DNA from 3 places in the Pseudoalteromonas sp. A757 genome. Region 3 is predicted to be linked to each of the others. Evidence: predicted binding sites of a transcription regulator. Region 3 holds the regulator's gene; each other region holds the start of a gene.
The links. Region 3 encodes sigma-54, which starts transcription at its own class of promoters, with help from an activator protein. Its sites were predicted from a motif close to GTTGGCACGNNNNTNGNNT; they were not measured.

Region 1 (2,277 bases), on a different contig from region 3:
AGGCCAAAGCCGTTATTATTTGCCGCACCTCGTGCCGTGATAAAACCATTTAAAACAAAACCGCTGACTTGGTTATTGTTGTCGAACGTGATTCTGATCCGCTGCTTTACTACTAAATCGTTGAGATCATGGTCACCGCGATAAGGCCAGTTGTCTTCAAAAGCAAAGGTTGCTACCCCATCTTGTGAAGGGAAGTATTGACTGCTCACCCGGGTATGATCATTTGGAAACTCGTCCTGGTCGTCGGGTACGCCATCAGCATCACTATCATCTGATTCAGGCATTGTGCTTAAATTTGAGGCTGAAATGGCGGTTTCTGGTGAACTTTTAACGCTGAACAGGGCATCGTTGAAATCATTATCTCCCCAAGTTCGTGGTAAGTCCTCAAATCCGATCACCACTTCATTTTGCTCTTCGTCGTGAAGTAATACACAGTGCTGTTTGAGCGACTCATCAGATTCTGGATTGAGATGAGACAGCGAGTAGTAATAGGGAACTTTGAAGGGCTTAACCCCTGTGTAGTACCAAAATCCATTAGCTGCAATAAAAAAGCCGATACTAGTTCCAGCTGGGAACTCTCCAATGCTCACACGGTGACCATTAGTTAAGTGGGGGTAGCTCAAATTTGGAAAAACAATTTTCTCTTGGACTTCTTCTGGTGTTTGAGGAGGGTTTTCGGGATCGAACGTAAAGTAACCGAAAGAGTTTTTATAACCCGCACCCTCATGGATAAATGTGATGAAGACCTCTGCATCCTCAGTCAAATGTATTGTTGAGCCTTGATCTCCAGTTATAAACGCTTCATTTACTCGACTTTCTGGTAAAGCGTTTGCAATCCGTTTAAAAAATTCAGGCGTATATTCCCCTCTGGCGTATGTTAGTTGGTCGGGTTTTCCTGTCGCTTGATTGTAACCCAGAGGCCAGGGCTGGCCAGAATTGAATTGCCAAACATAGTTTGAACCCTGCTTTTCGACTGCCAGTGCGTTAGAGACTATGGCGCTTAACGCAAAAATTGAACATGTTAACTTTGAAATGTTTTTCATGATTGCCTCCAAGGGCTGAAGTTCGCTTGGAGTACTTTAGTCAGTTTCCGTGCCAATTTTATAAATCATTATTTATCATTGAGTTATGATTTATTTTGGGAAGGGTGTTCATGTTTTTCGCATTTTGCAGTGCAGTCTGACTTGCAGATTGGTGATATATCTAAAATAAGTAGTTAAAACGACTAGCTCATTCTTCTAAAGAAAAGTAGCTTAGTGAGTGAAGATAGGGATACGAAATTTTATTTTTAATAAAAATCATATGTTTATGAATTTTATTTTTGCTAGGTGTTACTTAGGATTAATTGCTGGAGCAGTATTTGCACTGCCTGTTACAGTAAACAGGAGGCTTTATGGCAAGCAAAAATACTACACTTATATTCAGCATAGCACTGAACGGGTACCAAATTAGATATCGCCGCCATCTTGAGAGTCAGCGCAGATATGCGGAAAAAATGGGATACGAATATATTGTTGTTGAAAAGCCGTGGGTGACAAATCTTGGTGCTGAGTGTTGTTGGCTCAAGTTGTACTTATTACGCGCAGCATTGACAGCCGGCTACCAATACGTCTTATTTGTTGATGCTGATGCCTACATTCAAAATGATTGTCCTGAACTGACAAGTCTAGTAAAACCAGATAAATTTTTGTTTATGGCGAAAGGATATAGCGGCAAGCTAAACTCAGGGGTGATGTTAATGAAATCATGCCCTGAGTCTATTGCGTGGCTAGATCAAATCATTAACGCAATCCATGAGCCTGTTTCAGACATAGATACCGTGGGCTGGGGAGAAAACGGCCATGTAATTCACTTTGCAAAAGGCTGTGATGGGTTAGAAGTTATTAATGAAAAGTGGAATAACACAAGAAGTGAACAGTGTGAAGATTATATAAGACATTTTAATTATGGCCCAATGAAAAGCTCTTTCCTCGATATCATCTTCCATCGAATTGTTTTTAAATTTTCAAAATTAATGCTGCGTTGCAATTTAAATAAAAAGTCTGAGATGGCTGAAAAGTTGAAAAAGGTACAAGAGCGGATCCCAATATTGTTTAACAGGGTAATTTCAGAATATAAAGTTTTTTCATAAGACCTTTAGGTCTTTTTTTTGTATTTTTAATCTTTTCTAAATTCATTTTCTAATTCGGAATTTATTTTGCATTTTGCGACCATTAACTTCATTTAATTTCCACATTTCAAATAAAAACAATAGCTTATACTTTTGGCACGGTAGTA
Region 2 (2,277 bases), on a different contig from region 3:
CGGATAATGAATGGTCAACTTACGCAACAATGGACGATAAGCCATTTAACCACAATGCGCAGCAAATTGACCCGACAGCTACACCACCTGTGCCATACACACCAGTAAGCGTATTTCGTTTTGACGCAAGTGGTATTCCTTCACAAACAGCGGATGATCCATCAGCTTCACCACTGACATTTAGTAACAATACTGGCTCGACATTTAACCCCTTAAGTCTTGCTGGACCTCAAGATGCAGTTGACCCAACTATCGGTATGTCAAACTTGCTTGATAACGGTGCAACTTTTCCAAATGACATTGTTGTTAACTGGCGTGATGAAGCAAATACTGCTCAAAAACTACCAACGCAATACTCATCTGGTCGATTTGAAGTAAAAGCATTGGAGCAAGACGGTGCGACCGTTGGCCGTTTAGCTGGTATTGATATTGGTACTGATGGTAAAGTAGTGGCTTCATATACTAACGGCGACTCAACGTTCTTAGGGCAAGTAGCGCTAGTACGCTTCCCGAATTCTCAAGGCCTTCAGGCGATTGGCAATACTGAGTGGAAGAAGAGCCTATCTTCTGGTGAACCTCTTGCGGGTGAGCCAAACACAGGTACGCTTGGTGGTATTAGTTCATCGGCCCTAGAGCAATCGAACGTTAACCTGACTAACGAGTTAGTAGACCTTATCAGTGCTCAACGTAACTTCCAAGCGAACTCTCGGGCGCTTGAGGTTAACTCTACATTACAACAAAATATATTACAGATCCGATAATATATTATGCCCTCCAAAGGCTGCTCCAAAGGCAGCCTTTTTTATGTCCGTCAAAAACATCTCCTCACTTTGGCACTGTGCTTGCATTAACTAAGTTAAGTTTGAATTTTATAGGTCATCGTCATGGATAAAATGGTGTATATCGCAATGTCAGGCGCTAAGCAGAGCTTACGCGGTGTGGCACTTAAAGCGAATAACCTTGCTAATGCCAACACGACTGGCTTCAAAGCTGATTTTGCACAAGCGCGCTCAATGCAGGCGTTTGGCGAAGGGCTACCTACTCGAGTTTTCGCGATGCAAGAGCGCCCTGGTACTAATATGACTGGCGGTGCAATTGTTGAAACTGGCCGAGAGCTTGATATTGCGGTAGATGACAAGTCGTGGATCAGTGTTGTTGATGCGTCGGGTGAAGAAGCTTACACCAAAGTCGGCACACTCAACATTCGTAATGATGGTGCGTTAGTCACCGCTCACGGGCGTCAACTTATTGGCGAAGGTGGGCCCATCGTCTTGCCTATCCCTGTTGATAAGGTGGTTTTTAGTGACGATGGCTCTATTCAAGTGCGTCCACAAGGCGCTCCTGCTAACTTTCTGGAAGTGGTTGATAGGCTGAAAATTATTGAAGCGGATAATAGCAAGCTACAAAAAGGTAATGACGGCCTTTATAGACCAAAAGAAGATAAGCTAGAAGATGGGATTTGTGGCTTTTGTGAAATATCTCCAACCGCAAAAGTGATGAGCGGCTTCTTAGAGATGTCTAACGTCAATCCTGTTCATGAGATGGTCGATATGATCAACCATCAAAGACAATTTGAAATGCAAATTAAGCTGATGAAAACAGCTGAAGAAATAGATGAGCGACACACTTCGCTCCTACGCATAGTTTAAGAGTGAGGTAGAGATTATGAATCCGGCATTGTGGATAAGTAAAACAGGCTTAGATGCTCAGCAAACTGATATTTCAGTTATTTCTAACAACTTGGCTAACGCCAGTACCGTTGGTTACAAAAAGAGTCGGGCGATATTCGAAGACTTACTATATCAAAACATCAATCAACCCGGAGGTCGCAGCTCTCAAGATACAGAGTTACCGTCTGGTTTGATGCTTGGTGCAGGTGCCAAAGTGGTCGCCAACCAAAAGAACTTTTCTCAAGGCAATATGTTAAGTACCGAAAATTCTTTGGATTGGATGATCCAAGGTCCGGGCTTTTTTGAGATTCAGATGCCAGATGGCACAACCGCATATTCAAGAAATGGTCAGTTCACGACGGACGAAGAAGGGCGGATAGTTACTTCAGGCGCGGGTTTTCCTGTGTTACCTGAGATGAACGTACCCGACGATGCACAGTCAATTACTATTTCTCAAGATGGTGAAGTATCGGTGCGAGTTGCTGGACAAGCTGAAAACGTTGTTATCGGACAATTGACAATTAGTGACTTTATTAATCCATCAGGTCTTGAACCGATTGGGCAAAACTTGTACACGGAAACCGCGGTAAGTGGTGCTCCGGTGCAA
Region 3 (2,277 bases):
ATAGTAGGATTAGTACCAAGCGATAAAGGTTTTATTCAGATTGATGGCGAAGACATCACTTTACTACCGATGCATAGCCGCGCGCGACTTGGCATTGGCTATCTTCCGCAAGAGTCTTCAATCTTTAGAAAGCTCACGGTCTATCAAAATTTAATGGCGATTTTAGAAACTCGAAAAGACTTAACTAAAGTTGAAAGAGAGGCTGAGCTAAATGAGTTATTAGATGAATTTAATATTCAACATATTCGCGATTCACAGGGTATGGCATTATCGGGAGGCGAAAGAAGACGGGTAGAAATTGCTCGCGCTTTAGCCGCTAATCCCAAGTTTATCCTGTTAGATGAACCTTTTGCTGGTGTTGATCCAATTTCGGTGTTAGATATAAAGACAATCATAGAGCACCTAAAAAACCGCGGTATCGGTGTATTAATCACCGATCACAACGTAAGAGAAACACTAGACGTATGTGAAAAGGCCTACATCGTTTCACATGGTGAGTTAATCGCTGCAGGCACGCCAGAACATGTTTTGGCAGATCAAACCGTAAGAGATGTCTACCTAGGCGAACAATTCAAGCTATAGTTAAGACGTAGTATTAATAACTGTTAAAAAGGATTGTTAGAGATACATGAGGCAATCATTACAGCTGCGCATGGGGCAGCAACTTACAATGACTCCACAACTGCAACAAGCTATTCGCTTGCTGCAGCTTAGTACATTGGATCTGCAACAGGAAATACAAGAAGCATTAGACAGCAATCCATTATTGGAAGTGGAAGAAGGTGATAATACTGACGGCGAAAATGCTGACCAACACGGCCAAGAAAAGAGCAGCACTGAAGATAATCAAAATTCAGGCGATGAAGCATCGGTTAGTGACTATGAGATAGACTCAGATACCGCCATGAGCAAAGACACGGTGAGCGATGATCTCGCCATGGATGTCACTTGGGACGAGTATATGAGCGCAGCTCCAGCCGCCAGCTCAGGTCCACTCCCTGATGACGATAATGTTTATCAAGGGGAAACCTCTGAATCTCTCCATGATTATCTCATGTGGCAACTTGAGTTGACTCCATTTAGTCCAACAGATAGAGCTATTGCGATTGCGATTATTGAAGCGGTCGACCTGTCAGGCATTTTAACACTCTCTTGCGAAGACATTTTAGAGAGCATTAATGACGAAGATAGCGAAGAGCCTATTGAGCTAGATGAAGTCGAAGCCGTACTCAAACGTATTCAGCTTTTTGACCCTGTTGGTATCGCTGCGCGTAGTTTACAAGAATGCTTATGTATTCAGCTAAACCAATTCGCCCCAGATACGCCATGGATTGCCGAAACGAAAATGATCCTGACAGAGCATATTGATTTGCTTGCCAGCCGTGACTATCGAACTTTGGCTAAGAAAACGCGCCTTAAAGAAGCCGATCTCAAAGAGGTGATGACGCTAATTCATAGTCTTAACCCAAAGCCTGCGGCAAGCATTATTCATGAAGAACCTGAGTATGTGATCCCTGATGTATCGGTGAAAAAAGTAAAAGGTCGTTGGGTCGTAGAGCTAAACCCTGATGCTATGCCTAAAATAAGAGTAAACGATCACTACGCTGCGATGTCTAGAACGGCGAAATCCAGTACGGATAGTCAGTTTATTCGCTCTCATTTACAAGAAGCAAAATGGTTTATTAAAAGCTTAGAAAGCCGAAATGATACTTTATTAAAAGTTACCAATTGCATTGTGCAACAACAACAGGCATTCTTTGAACATGGCCCCGAAGCAATGCGCCCTATGGTGCTAAATGATGTTGCTGAAATGGTTGAGATGCATGAGTCCACAATTTCCCGTGTGACAACACAAAAATATATGCATACACCTCGGGGAATATTTGAGCTGAAGTATTTCTTCTCTAGCCATGTAAGTACAGAAAATGGAGGTGAGTGCTCTTCCACAGCAATTAGGGCACTTATCAAAAAGCTGATAGCTGCAGAAAATACCGCGAAGCCATTGAGTGACAGCAAAATTGCAGATATCTTAGCTGAGCAAGGAATTAAGGTAGCGAGACGCACGATTGCAAAATATCGTGAATCCCTGGCCATTCCACCGTCAAATCAGCGTAAAAGTTTGATATAAGACGTAAAACCCAAGAAGGAAAAATGCTTATGCAACTAAATCTAACTGGTCGCCATGTAGAAATTACTGACTCATTAAGAGACTATGTCACCAACAAGTTTGCGAAGCTAGAAAGGCACTTTGATCATATCAATAACGTGCATGTGATC

Region 1: a site for sigma-54 is predicted at 1,082-1,100, ahead of DRB05_RS20940 (LruC domain-containing protein). Genes of this name have one in related genera too.
Region 2: a site for sigma-54 is predicted at 830-848, ahead of DRB05_RS16570 (flagellar basal body rod protein FlgF). Genes of this name have one in related genera too.

What each region holds. Positions count from the first base shown of each region.
Region 1 covers NZ_QNQN01000074.1:307,036-309,312, reverse strand. The annotation lists gene DRB05_RS20940 (LruC domain-containing protein) at 1-1,043, opposite strand, end outside; gene DRB05_RS20935 (hypothetical protein) at 1,394-2,131, shown strand.
Region 2 covers NZ_QNQN01000072.1:207,566-209,842, reverse strand. The annotation lists gene flgE (flagellar hook protein FlgE) at 1-761, shown strand, start outside; gene DRB05_RS16570 (flagellar basal body rod protein FlgF) at 885-1,649, shown strand; gene flgG (flagellar basal-body rod protein FlgG) at 1,666-2,277, shown strand, end outside.
Region 3 covers NZ_QNQN01000071.1:42,559-44,835, reverse strand. The annotation lists gene lptB (LPS export ABC transporter ATP-binding protein) at 1-582, shown strand, start outside; gene DRB05_RS14445 (RNA polymerase factor sigma-54) at 629-2,128, shown strand; gene hpf (ribosome hibernation promoting factor) at 2,158-2,277, shown strand, end outside.